Regions from separate parts of the Cytobacillus pseudoceanisediminis genome, predicted to be linked through region 1. Evidence: riboswitches for the same ligand, from Rfam matches in the RefSeq annotation. Region 1 holds a riboswitch; the other holds the start of a gene.
What was found. Region 1 has a riboswitch for lysine ahead of M5V91_RS27670 (aspartate kinase). Riboswitches for the same ligand answer to the same signal wherever they lie in the genome.
Positions count from the first base shown of each region.

Region 1 (7,012 bases):
AGTATTGGCAGATTTCTGGGCTCCTTGGTGCGGCCCTTGTAAAATGATCGCTCCTGTTTTAGAAGAGCTTGATTCTGAAATGGGCGATAAAGTAAAAATTGTAAAAATCGATGTTGACGAAAACCAGGAAACTGCTGGAAAGTTTGGCGTAATGAGCATTCCGACATTAATCGTTCTAAAAGACGGTGAAGTTGTAGATAAAGTGGTTGGTTTCCAGCCGAAAGAGGCTCTCGCTGAATTACTTTCAAAACATGCGTAATTTATAAGGAATTTTCCCGGTGTCCCATAAGGACATCGGGATTTTTTTGTCATATGGGTTTTGTTGTTATGCTGCAGGTTTCCAGGCTGATATAATAAGATGGTAATAATGTGCCATCTGCATATTAGCGGCTAAATAATATTGGTTTGCTGCCAGCGCAAACAAAGTATTATACTAGCTTTCACCCCAAAATGATTATGCCAAACAATGAATAAATTGAACTTCAATAAAAAGTTTTAACCGGGGAGGTGTAGTGCCATGAATGATACGATAAAAAATAAACTGATGCTGCTTCCTGCCCAGCCGGGATGTTATTTGATGAAAGACAGGCAGGGTACCATCATATACGTGGGGAAGGCAAAAATCCTGAAAAACCGTGTAAGATCCTATTTCACAGGCTCACATGACGGAAAAACATTAAGACTTGTTAATGAGATCGTAGATTTTGAGTACATTGTCACTTCTTCAGATATGGAAGCACTGATCCTTGAGATGAATCTGATCAAGAAATATGATCCGAAATATAATGTAATGCTGAAGGACGATAAAAGTTACCCTTTTATCAAATTGACGGCCGAACGCCATCCCCGTCTAATTACAACCAGAAAAGTAAAAAAAGACAGGGGAAAATACTTCGGACCATATCCCAATGTGCAGGCTGCCAATGAAACAAAAAAGCTGCTCGACCGAATTTATCCTCTCCGCAAATGTTCAACTCTTCCGGACAGAGTTTGCCTTTATTATCATTTAGGCCAATGTCTTGCGCCATGCGTGAAGGCCGTAGGTGAAGACCAATATAAGCAAATGACAGACGAGATTGCAAAATTCTTGAATGGCGGATACAAAGAGATTAAAAAAGACCTGACTGCAAAAATGACAGCAGCTGCTGAAGAATTGGACTTTGAAAGGGCAAAGGAGCTTAGGGATAAAATTGCCCATATAGATGCAACAATGGAAAAGCAAAAAATGACAATGACAGACTTTACCGACCGGGATGTATTTGGATATGCGGTTGATAAAGGATGGATGTGTGTTCAGGTATTCTTCATCAGACAGGGTAAACTCATTGAAAGAGATGTATCAATGTTCCCTATTTATAATGAGCCGGAAGAAGAAATCTTAACTTTCCTCGGCCAGTTTTATACAAAAGCAAACCACTTTAAACCGCGAGAAATATTGGCACCGGATTCGGTTGATGCTGAAATGGCAGAACAGCTTCTGGATGTTAAGGTGCTAAAACCGCAGCGAGGGCAAAAAAAGGACCTGGTGAAGCTTGCTTATAAAAATGCAAAAATTGCTCTCCAGGAGAAGTTTTCTTTAATTGAGCGTGATGAAGAACGGACAATTAAGGCTGTAGAAAATCTGGGGGATCAGCTTGGAATATATACGCCTCACCGGATAGAAGCATTTGATAATTCAAATATCCAGGGAACGGACCCTGTTTCAGCCATGATCGTCTTTATTGATGGCAAACCAGAGAAAAGAGAATACCGTAAATATAAGATTAAGTCTGTTAAAGGCCCTGATGACTATGAATCCATGAGAGAAGTAGTCCGGCGCAGATATACAAGGGTACTGAAAGAAGAGCTGCCGCTTCCGGACTTAATCATGATTGATGGGGGAAAAGGGCATGTTGAAGCTGTACGGGATGTGCTTGAAAATGAGCTCGGTCTGGATATTCCGATTTCTGGCCTGGTGAAGGATGAAAAGCACAGGACTTCTCAGCTCTTATATGGTAATCCGCTTCAAATTATTCCACTTGCAAGGAACAGCCAGGAATTTTATCTGCTTCAGAGAATTCAGGACGAGGTTCATCGTTTTGCGATTACTTTTCATCGCCAGCTTCGCGGGAAAAATGCCTTTCAGTCTATTCTTGATGATATTCCCGGCATAGGAGAAAAACGAAAGAAACAGCTGCTGAAAGCCTTTGGATCTGTAAAGAAAATGAAAGAAGCACCAATAGAGGAGTATAGGAAAATAGGCATTCCTGAGAATGTTGCCGAGGAATTGAAGTTGAGGCTCGAGGAACAAAATGGAAATCCTAAGTCATAAATGGATATAGACAGAAAATTTCAGATATGTTATACTAATTCAAACTTTATATCAATATCACTTTATAGCGATAAAGCGTATGTTCATTTAGTTCAAACAAAGTTTTGGGACTATGAACCGAATCGTTAAGTGAAGGTAGAGGTGCGAACTTCATCAGTAAAAGCTTGGAGAAGAATGAGCTTCCATGAAAAGCTTTGAAAGGGTACGTTCGCCGAAGTGGAGAAAATCTCATCATTTTTTCTGCTGGTTCTGCATTGAATAAATGCAGGATTGTCAGGACAATGCCGTCCTGGAGAGCTATCTCACTGTGTTTGCTCATTTTTATACTTTGGCTGCACAGCAATGGGATAGTAAACTATTCCATTGCTTTTTTTATTGCCCAAAAGGGTATTTTAGAGTTAAGGCCATTGTCAAATACAGCAGAGTGAACTGATATGCTTCACTTACATAGGACGGCAAATCACAAAATTACTATTTCTTTAGAAAGAAGGGAAAGCTGTGGGAATCATTGTGCAGAAATTCGGGGCACCTCCGTGGGGACTGTAGACAGAATTCAAAATGTTGCCAATCGGGTAATTGAAGAAAAAATCGGGGAAATGATGTTGTTGTAGTTGTTTCGGCAATGGGCAAAACAACTGATCAGCTGGTTGGCATGGCAAGGGAGATTTCCCCTCACCTGATAAAAGGGAAATGGACATGCTGCTTACAACCGGCGAACAGGTGACCATCTCTTTATTGGCAATGGCTTTAAATGCGAAAGGGCATCCCGCCGTTTCTTTTACAGGGTGGCAGGCAGGCATTAAAACAGAAGCAGTCCATGGCAATGCGAGGATAGTGAATATTGATCCAGGTACCATTAAGGGTGAATTAAACCAGGGGAAAATTGTAATTGTGGCAGGCTTCCAGGGGATGACTGAAGATGGTTCCATCACCACACTTGGCCGGGGCGGATCTGATACAACGGCTGTTGCACTGGCTGCAGCACTTAAAGCTGATAAATGTGATATTTATACTGATGTAACCGGGGTATTTACATCAGATCCCCGCTTTATAAAGAATGCCAGAAAATTATATTCTGTTTCCTATGATGAAATGCTTGAACTGGCCAATTTGGGGGCAGGTGTGCTCCATCCAAGAGCAGTCGAATTTGCGAAAAATTATGGACTTCCCCTTGAAGTGCGTTCAAGCCTTGAGAAGGAAGCCGGAACAATCATTGAGGAGGAAGTAAAAATGGAACAAAACTTAGTCGTGCGCGGTGTGGCATTTGAGGATGATATAACAAGGGTGACGATTCTTGGTCTTCCTAATTCAATGACTGGATTGTCTACTATTTTCTCGGCGCTTGCCAAAAATCGCATTAACGTTGATATCATTATCCAGAGCATGACAGAGGCTCAGACGACAAACCTTTCATTTTCAATAAAGAATGAAGATCTCACAGATACAGTAAAAGTGCTGGAAAAGCATAGAGAACAATTAAATTATGACAGAATTGAATGGGAATCGGGCCTTGCTAAGGTTTCGATTGTTGGCTCAGGCATGATTTCCAATCCGGGTGTGGCTGCAGAAATGTTCGAAGTGCTTTCCGCGAATGAAATAACGGTGAAAATGGTAAGCACATCAGAAATTAAAGTATCGGCGGTTGTTGAAAACAGCAAAATGATTGATGCAGTTGATGCTTTGCATGATGCATTCAATCTGTCGGTTTCTCCGGTTAAGGCTTAATTCCAGGAATATCAAACAATAAGCTATCAAAATTGATAGCTTATTGTTTGTACATATGATATTACTCAGCAGGATCCTTTTTATCCCACTTCACTGTAATAAGGATTTTGCCAGTTTTTTTGCGGGGATGTTCGAATGCCTCACAAATGACTTCTTTTTGAAGTTCAATCTGCTGGGCTATAAATCCGGCCTCAAGCTGAAAGGTGCAGTTATGATTTTTTTGCAGCGGTCTGTAATCAGCTGGCTGGATAATTCCATTTCAATTTCATTTTTCGATTCGTTTGCGATGGAAAGATTTCCCCAGCCGGCGTTTATAAAAAACTCGGCAATCTGGCCGGCTGTTTCCAGAGGATACATGCGTGCGATCCTTTTGCCTGCCCAATATAAAATTTCCGGTGCTTCATTTCCCAAAAGGTCATGCAGCAGCACTTCCCGGATTAGTTCATAGCCAAAAACCGGAACTGACTGTATGTGATCTTCATTAGTGGATTTCGCAGATGCTAATTCGCTCAATAGTCTCCCCTCTTTCTATGATTCTATTATATACAATATGCTGAGAGAGTTAATATCAATTCGGGAAAAAATAGAACGATTTGCATAGAAATAATTACTATTCCAGTATACTGGAGAGCAGCAACTGGGTCATATTGAACTGCAAAATAATATATGTTTTTTAGCCGCTAATATTTTTTAAAAATTTTATTAATATGGAACATTTTATGTATCCGTTTTCTTGACGCTCTATTATCTTGGGAGTAAAATGGACATGTCACATAATTGTAAGAAAATGAATAACATTTTCGAGATGATGTCCTGAGCGGGGGCTCAGCATCATTTTTTTAAAATCAGGGGGAAAGTTTATGGCAGGTAATCGTGAGTTTTTTAATCGCAGATTGCATTCATTACTTGGGGTTATACCGGTTGGTTTGTTTTTGGTGCAGCACCTTGTAGTGAACCATTTTGCAACAGGGGAGAGGAATCTTTTAATAATGCAGCGCATTTCATGGAAAGTCTTCCATTCAGAATATTCCTTGAAACGTTTGTAATCTATCTACCTTTGCTGTTCCACGCAATCTATGGACTTTATATTGCTTTTACTGCAAAAAATAACGCAAGCAGGTATGGATACTTCCGAAACTGGATGTTTATGCTGCAGCGTGTTTCAGGTGTCATTACACTGGTTTTTGTTGCATGGCATGTTTGGGAAACACGTGTACAGGCTGCCTTTGGAGCAGATGTTAACTTTCAGATGATGGAGAACATCCTATCTAATCCATTTATGTTCTGGTTCTATATTATTGGAGTCATTTCTGCAATTTTCCACTTTGCTAATGGGCTTTGGTCATTCCTTGTCAGCTGGGGAATTACAGTATCTCCTCGTTCACAGGTTATTTCCACGTATGTAACGATCGGAATATTCATTGCACTATCTATTGTTGGTGTACGTGCTCTAACAGCATTCATTTAAAAGACAATAAAAGACTATTAGACTTCGGATTTATAACGTGCCAATAATATTGCAGCTTTGAGAAGCAGTCTGGCTTTAAGCGCGATAGGCAGGCGCTCTGCGCTTTTCTAAGTTGTACTAGTAATTAGGGAGTGAGTCACTATGGGTAAAGGAAAGGTTATAGTTGTCGGCGGCGGATTAGCCGGTTTAATGGCGACAATTAAAGTTGCAGAATCAGGGACTCCGGTTGAATTATTTTCTTTAGTGCCGGTTAAACGTTCTCACTCTGTTTGTGCCCAGGGCGGCATCAACGGAGCAGTAAATACAAAAGGGGAAGGCGATTCTCCTTGGATTCATTTTGACGATACAATTTATGGCGGAGACTTCCTGGCAAACCAGCCGCCTGTTAAAGCGATGGCAGAGGCAGCACCAGGAATTATTCACTTATTTGACCGTATGGGTGTTATGTTCAACCGTACCCCTGAAGGGCTGCTTGACTTCCGCCGCTTTGGCGGTACACAGCATCACCGTACAGCATTCGCTGGTGCTACGACAGGTCAGCAGCTTCTTTACGCGATGGACGAGCAGGTCCGCCGCCATGAAGTTGCAGGCTTAGTAACAAAGTACGAAGGCTGGGAATTCCTAGGGGTAGTAATCGACGATGATGGAGCTTGTAAGGGTGTCGTTGCCCAGAACCTGACTTCTATGGAGATCAAGTCTTTTGCTGCTGACGCCGTTATTATGGCATCCGGCGGACCTGGAATTATCTTCGGGAAATCCACTAACTCTGTTATTAACACAGGCTCAGCTGCCTCGATTGTTTATCAGCAGGGTGCTTATTATGCAAATGGAGAATTTATTCAAATTCATCCAACCGCTATTCCGGGAGACGATAAGCTTCGTCTAATGAGTGAATCTGCGCGTGGTGAAGGCGGACGAGTTTGGACATATAAAGATGGCAAACCATGGTATTTCCTTGAAGAGAAATATCCTGCTTATGGAAACCTGGTGCCTCGTGATATTGCAACCCGTGAAATTTTTGACGTGTGTGTTAACCAGAAGCTTGGCATTAATGGGGAAAACATGGTCTATCTTGATCTTTCCCATAAAGATCCTAAAGAGCTTGATATTAAGCTTGGCGGAATTATTGAAATCTATGAAAAATTCCAGGGTGAAGACCCGCGTAAAGTGCCAATGAAAATCTTCCCTGCTGTCCACTATTCAATGGGCGGACTATGGGTGGACTATGATCAGATGACGAATATTCCTGGCCTATTTGCTGCAGGTGAATGTGATTATTCACAGCATGGTGCCAACCGTCTGGGTGCAAACTCCCTTCTATCAGCCATTTACGGCGGTATGGTAGCAGGTCCGAATGCTGTCAAATATATCAGCGGCCTTGATAAGAGTGCTGAAGATCTGCCATCATCATTATTTGACCGCCACGTAAAACAGGAAGAAGAAAAATGGAATAATATTATGTCTCTTGATGGCACAGAGAATGCATATGTCCTTCATAAAGAGCTTGG
Region 1 is NZ_CP097349.1:5,200,567-5,207,578, forward strand. Features, by position in the region: gene trxA (thioredoxin) at 1-259, shown strand, start outside; gene uvrC (excinuclease ABC subunit UvrC) at 518-2,311, shown strand; lysine riboswitch at 2,440-2,619, shown strand; partial or broken gene M5V91_RS27670 (aspartate kinase) at 2,810-4,036, shown strand; partial or broken gene M5V91_RS27675 (YslB family protein) at 4,098-4,465, opposite strand; partial or broken gene M5V91_RS27680 (succinate dehydrogenase cytochrome b558 subunit) at 4,897-5,504, shown strand; gene sdhA (succinate dehydrogenase flavoprotein subunit) at 5,646-7,012, shown strand, end outside.

Region 2 (7,012 bases), 370 kb from region 1:
ATGGGGGATATAGCCAGCAGAGGAATCCCGCTGAAGAAGATGAACAATCATTAAAACTTCGGGAAGAACAGCTGGATGTGTCAAAAGAACGTGTTCAAGCCGGAGAAGTTGAAATCCATAAAGATGTTGTGGAAGAACAAAAAGCAATTAATGTACCGGTAGAGCATGAAGAAGTGTATGTAGAAAGAAGAAGAGTGGATGATCCAACTGGTGCAAGCACATCACCTATATCAGATGAGGAAACAATCAGGATCCCAATTACAGAAGAGCGTGTAGAAGTCTCCAAAAGGCCTGTTGTCACCGAAGAAATTGTCGTAGGCAAACGGGAAGTTCAGGAAACCCAGCAGGTTAAAGAAAACCTCAAGAAAGAAGAAGTGCATCTAGAAGGCGGCCAAGAATATGTTACTGACGATGAAGACTTAAATCGTTCTCTTAATAGAAAAAATAATGACAACCTATAATTAAAAAGGTCCCTTCCGGGGGACCTCTTTAATATGATGGATGAACACCAAAAGGCTTTCTCAAAGAGAAAGCCTTTTTCTATAGGTTTTAACTAGCCTTATTTTCCTGCCAGGCTTCTTTTTTGCCACGGCCAACGAAAGCAAATGCCGCAACAAGAACAGCCACTGTGAGTAATGCGATAGCAGTGCTTCCAGTAAACCCGACGATTAAATAACCAACAGCTGCGATACCCGCTGAAATCAAGGCGTATGGAAGCTGCGTCATCACATGGTCTATATGGTTACACCCTGCTCCAGTTGAGGAAAGAATAGTTGTATCGGAAATAGGTGAACAATGATCTCCGAAAACCGCTCCGGCAAGGACCGCTGACATAGCCGGCAATAACAGCGCGATATCTGTTGCAGCAGCAATGTCTCCAGCAATCGGAAGCAGGATGCCGAAAGATCCCCATGAGGTTCCAGTACTGAATGCCATAATTCCCGCGATGAGGAAAAGTAAAAGCGGAAGCCATGAAGTGCTCATATTGGAACTTTCCACAATACCTGCCAAATACTTTCCAGTTTCCAGACGGCCGATCAGATCAACAATCGCCCAGGCAAACAGCAAGATATAAACAGCTGGAAGCATGGATTTTACGCCTTCCCATACCCCTTTGCCAAAAACATTTGCGTTAACACCTTTCAAAACAAAGGCCTGACGGAAGAATAATCCCATTGAAACCACTAGACCTACGAGGCCGCCAAGGATAAGTGACTTCGATACATCTGTGTTTTCAAAAATTTGCAGGATCGTCGCATTTCCTTCAACCGCTTGTGACCCCGTCCAAAGCATCGCACCAACTGTACCAATGACAAGGGCAATAATCGGCCACACAAGATCTCCGACTGATCCTTTTGAACTTGTTGGAAGGTCGTCTTTAAGCTCACCAGGTGCAGGCTTCTCAGGATCCATTACAAGTCCCTCTTCAACTGCCCGCTTCTCATGTACCCTCATTGGCCCAATTTCGATGCCCCTTATTGCAACAATAAACACAATAGCAAGTGTAGCCCATACATAAAGATTCATTGGAATCATTTGAATAAATGCCGAGAAAGCTGAATACTCGCTAACATTATGGGCAGCAAGGATAGTTCCAATCAGCGCAATGATGTAAGCTCCCCAGCTTGATACTGGTGAAACCACACAAACAGGTGCTGAAGTCGAATCAATCAAATAGGCAAGTTTCGCACGGGAAACGCGCTGCCTGTCAGTAATCGGACGTGAAATCTGTCCGACTGCCAGAGCATTGAAATAGTCGTCAATGAATATGATAATACCTAAAACAGCTCCGACAATCTGTGCGCCTGCACGGGTCTTGACCCGCTTCATCGCCCATTCTCCAAATGCGCGGCTTCCGCCTGAAATAGATATAAATGCAGTAATAACTCCTAATACAAGCAAGAATAAAATAATATATACATTCCAGGTGTTCAGCTCTCCGTCTGAAACAAAAATTCCTTTTACAGCATCCCAAATGATGCTGAATGTTTCTGTGATGCTAAATTCAGCCAGCAATAGTGCGGCTGTTACGATTCCCACTCCCAATGACAGCAATACACGCCTGGTCAGGATAACCATGGCGATTGCTACCAAAGGCGGAAGCAGGGAGAAAATCGTGTTTGCCATTACTTGTCCTCCTCTGAAATTTGATTGGTGTCCAGCTACAGGCGCCGATAAGCGGGCGCCTTCCGCTTTTCGTAGGGGAAACAACAAGGATGATGACAGAGTCAAAATAAAAAAAGAGTAACGATAGAGAAAAATCTATCATTACTCTTTTGAAGTAATTAGTTTCTCCATCACGATCTGTAGCTCCCCATTATGAAGGCTTTGACAAAGTATATTCATACTTTCCCCTCATAATGACAGTGTTACTCCTATTCGAAGTAACCCCAGCAAGATTAGTTCTGACTCACTAATCATGCTTCGGCAACATTCCCTTTCGGCTGCGGTCTTAGTTGTCATCCTCGCACAGCGTACTCTTGAATCTTGCGCCTCTACCCCATCGGATATGATAAGGTTTTTATGAAATTATATTGAAATTTTATCAAAATACTAATCTATTTGCAAGTGTTATTGGCCGGCCGGTATTTCTATTGATGGTGAGGTGCCCCCTCCGCCATTATAAAATTGCGGGACCTTTCCTGGGTAAATACCATAAGCGGCAAGCACATCCTCCTGTACAGTGATAATTTTGGTGGCAAAAGGAATAATGATTTGAACCTGCACATCCAGGCGTACCAGAACCTTTACTTCAACATTATTAATGCCATGATCCTTTGTTTCAGTTATAAAATTGGAGGTAACAGAGCCCACTGCATTAAATTTTACCGGTATCCGGGGACCCAAGTTTCCGAGAAGCGCATTATTGGTTGCCTGGCCAAGCGGCACATAATAAACAATTCCATTTGTATTCTCCATTTGTTCCGTGTTGATTTCCACGTCTGTAAAGGACTCCAAAGCATCCAAATCGCCCTTTTCCGCTTTCTTAATATTATCCTGAACCAGTTCGGTTACTTCCGCTTTGACCCTGTTCAGCTTTTCAACATTGATGCTGACAACACCGCTTTCACTTGCTTCAAACATATCTTCCAAATCCATCACATTGGTAATTTTTTTATTAATCGCATTGTTTATCACCAATGATGCGATTTTCCTTGTCTGTGAATCGGCATAGCTCATAAGTGTGGGCTTAAGCCCTTCGTTGATAATCCATAGGCCGGCAGCAGTTGAGATGACGAAAAATATAAAGGTCAATAGAAATACATAGCGAAATGGCAGAGGACCTTTCCGGGGCAGCCGGCCGCGAAATTTTGCCAAAACAAATCCCCCTTTACAAGCTATATGTATGCTGTAAAGGAGGGAACTAGGCTCAAAAATCCAAAATAGTTTATTGTTGTACAAAAGTCGTATCGCATCCTATAATGACAGAATTCAATTCAATCCTCAAATCTGCTTCATATGGCTCGACATTCCTGCCCTTTTCTTCAAGTATGCGGATGACAGGCCTATCACTCAGACCCGCGTTCTGCCGGCAGACAACGCCTTTCCTGCCATCATTCAGCTCAACTGTAACACCCACAGGATATACAGCGACCGCTTGACGAAAAACTTCGATTATCCTCTTATCAAATAACTTTTCTGCCCCTGCATACAAAATCTCCAGACCTTCATGCGGAAGCATAGCCTGTCTGTAAATGCGATTAGATGTTACTGCATCAAACACATCGGCAATCGCAATAATCTTGCCGAAATCATGTATCTCGTCTCCCTCAAGGCCGCGCGGGTAGCCGGTACCATTCAAACGCTCATGATGCTGAAAGGCACAATGTGCAACAAGGAGCGGAATCGTCTCTACTTTTCTTAATATATTAAATCCATCTTCAGGGTGCTTCTTTATTGATTCAAATTCTTTCACTGTCAATTTACCCGGTTTCAAAAGAATATCTGCCGGCACCTTCATTTTTCCTACATCATGGAGAATAGCACCTAGCCCCAGGATTTCAAGTTCCTTTGGCAGGAGCTGAAGCTTCATCCCGATTGCCAGAGAATAAAGGGTTACATTCAGGGAGTGTGTGAAAATATAGTGGTCATATGTATAAACATCTGATAAGATCGTAAGCAGCTCTCTATTTCCCCTTATTTCATCGATTAGCTGACGAATTAGCCCTGATAGCCGTTTAGAGGCTTTCTCAATCACTAAAGAGCCTGATAAATCTTTATTTGCTCCTACTTCCTTCAGAACCGATTCTATGGTTTGGATAGCCATCGTTCGCATTTTGGCAGACAGAGGGTCCTTATATTGGATATCTTCAGTGCGCCAATCCCTGATATACACATACGTAATACCCATTTCCTGCAATTTATGTATCAATTTATCAGCCAGCTCCACACCTTCATGCAAGAGGACCTGACCCTTGTCATTATATATTGCCTTGGCCAAAACGCTGCCAGTCTCAATTGTATTGGTTGCTGCTAATCTCATATGTATCTCCCATATCCTTTTTTCAGTGCTACTTTATATTTCGGGTATAATTTGGTTTTATTTACATTATACGACAAAATTCCGGCATTGGCCGATGCTCTCTAATTTTTTATGAAAGTTGATTTTTAAGGATAACATAGGGTGCTCGCCTTCATTCCAGGGAGATTTTTTCTTCAATTTATGTTTTTTGTGTGCGGATAGCCAATTTTTACATGCGGATAAAAAAATTTATGTGCCGATAACCGTTTTTTATGTTCGGATAAAATACTTTATGTGCGGATAACCCGTATTAAAAAAATTTATGTCCGAAGTAAGCTCTTAATATAGATCCAATAAAAAAGACAGCCCTGTCAAGGCATGCCTTTAGATCATTTTAAGAAGTGCTTCTTTTCCTATCGTCCCTTTAACAATGCCCAGTTCCTCTGCCTCAAATGTGACAGATTCAAGGGGGCATTTAACAGCTGCTCTATGGTTTTTACGCCGACCGCCCTGCCGGCAATTACTTTGCGGTCCTTAAGCTTCTCATTCAGCAAAGCTACATCAAGGGCGCCGCACATGATATACCCTTTATCATTCGTTACCACCAGCAGATTGGTCTTCGGCAATTGCACCGATACACTCAAAAAAGTATGGCCATCTATATCAATCGGTTTTAAATCAATCATACTTGCCGCCACTCCTTTCCTTTTCCATTAACACAATATGTGAGGACAAGGAAAAGGGTGAAAGTGCCTGGCATCGCTTAAAATAAATCAAGCTGTCTGGGAGCGAGCTGCTGGTATTCGATATCAAGAAGTCCGATCATTTGTTTAGCATTGTCTGCAGCGTCACCGCCAGAGTTGTTATTGAAGACGACGAATACATTTTTACAATTTTTCTCAAGTTGTTTTAGATGTTCTGCCCATTCAGCCAGTTCTTTTTCGTTATAGCGGTAAAGATATCGGACCTCTCGCCAGTTATCTCCATTCTTTTTCTGCCAGCCATGAAAATTCCGGCCATGAAACCGAACAAGCACCTTATCAGGACTGGTTGATTCCAGGACAGTTGGAACAGAACCCTCACCGGCTTGCGGCTCGTCACAGATGCTGTGAATCCAGCCTTCTTCTCTCATAAATCTTAATGTACTTTCCTTTAACTCCGGTCGAAACCAGGATTGATGTCTGAATTCCAGGGCACAAGGGATATCCCCCATCTGCCCTTTGCACCAGCGAAGATAGTCGACATTGGCTTTTTTGCAGTCAAACCATGGCGGAAATTGAAACAGCACCATAGCCAGCTTGCCGGATTGGATATAAGGCTCTAATGAGTCCTTGAAAGCTGCAAACATTTCTTCTTTGCTTTCAAAGGGGATTTCGCCTCTCTGATGGCCGGTCATGCCCTGGTAGGCTTTTACTATGAATTGAAAAGATTCAGGTGTGTCTTTTACCCATTTGGAAGAGTTGCGCTTTGGCTGCACCGCATAAAAAGCAGAGTCCACCTCGACAGTTGGAAAATGGCCGGCGTACTCCTTTAATTTATCTCTCGGCGATATATTGCCTGTATAAAGGCTATCATGGTCGCCCCACCCTGTTACGCCTATAATAATCATTAAAACACCTCCGTTTTTTTGCCATAAGTATTTTAAGAATAATAATTTAAAACCGTTTTTCACAAAGGGTTATATCTTCACTTTAGCAATTAAATCATTAATTTTCCAAAATTTAAACAGTTTCTGCCCTTCTCAGCCTCTTACCATTAAAAAACCCGCTTACCATGGCCGGTAAACGGGTTTTCATAAAATATTTATTAACCGATAGAACCTTCCATTTCGAATTTAATCAGGCGGTTCATCTCTACTGCGTATTCCATTGGAAGTTCTTTCGTAAATGGCTCGATGAAGCCCATTACGATCATTTCTGTTGCTTCTTCCTCTGAGATTCCACGGCTCATTAGATAGAATAACTGTTCTTCTGATACTTTTGAAACCTTCGCTTCATGCTCAAGAGAGATGTTGTCGTTCAGGATTTCATTGTAAGGAATCGTATCTGAAGTTGACTGGTTATCCATGATTAAAGTATCACACTCGATGTTGGCACGTGCACCTTCCGCTTTGCGGCCGAAGTGAACGATTCCGCGGTAAGTTACTTTACCGCCCTGCTTGGAAATCGATTTCGATACAATCGTCGAAGAAGTGTTTGGTGCAAGGTGGATCATTTTCGCACCTGCATCCTGGTGCTGTCCCTTACCTGCTAATGCAATGGAAAGGGTCATGCCGCGTGCACCTTCCCCTTTAAGAATAACTGCCGGATATTTCATTGTCAGTTTTGAACCGATGTTTCCGTCAATCCATTCCATTGTTGCGTTTGATTCACAAACAGCACGCTTCGTAACCAGGTTAAACACGTTGTTCGCCCAGTTCTGGATGGTTGTATAACGGCAGTATGCGTCTTTTTTAATGATGATTTCAACAACCGCACTGTGAAGTGAGTTTGTTGTGTAAACAGGTGCTGTACAGCCCTCTACATAGTGTACATGTGCGCCTTCATCAAC
Region 2 is NZ_CP097349.1:4,827,275-4,834,286, reverse strand. Features, by position in the region: gene M5V91_RS25790 (YsnF/AvaK domain-containing protein) at 1-461, shown strand, start outside; gene M5V91_RS25785 (Na+/H+ antiporter NhaC family protein) at 550-2,127, opposite strand; lysine riboswitch at 2,300-2,506, opposite strand; gene yunB (sporulation protein YunB) at 2,572-3,318, opposite strand; gene M5V91_RS25775 (HD-GYP domain-containing protein) at 3,389-4,483, opposite strand; partial or broken gene M5V91_RS25770 (YunC family protein) at 4,847-5,148, opposite strand; gene M5V91_RS25765 (DUF72 domain-containing protein) at 5,226-6,071, opposite strand; gene sufB (Fe-S cluster assembly protein SufB) at 6,269-7,012, opposite strand, start outside.
Region 2: linked by a shared signal. The riboswitch ahead of M5V91_RS25785 (Na+/H+ antiporter NhaC family protein) and the one ahead of M5V91_RS27670 (aspartate kinase) in region 1 are both predicted to bind lysine.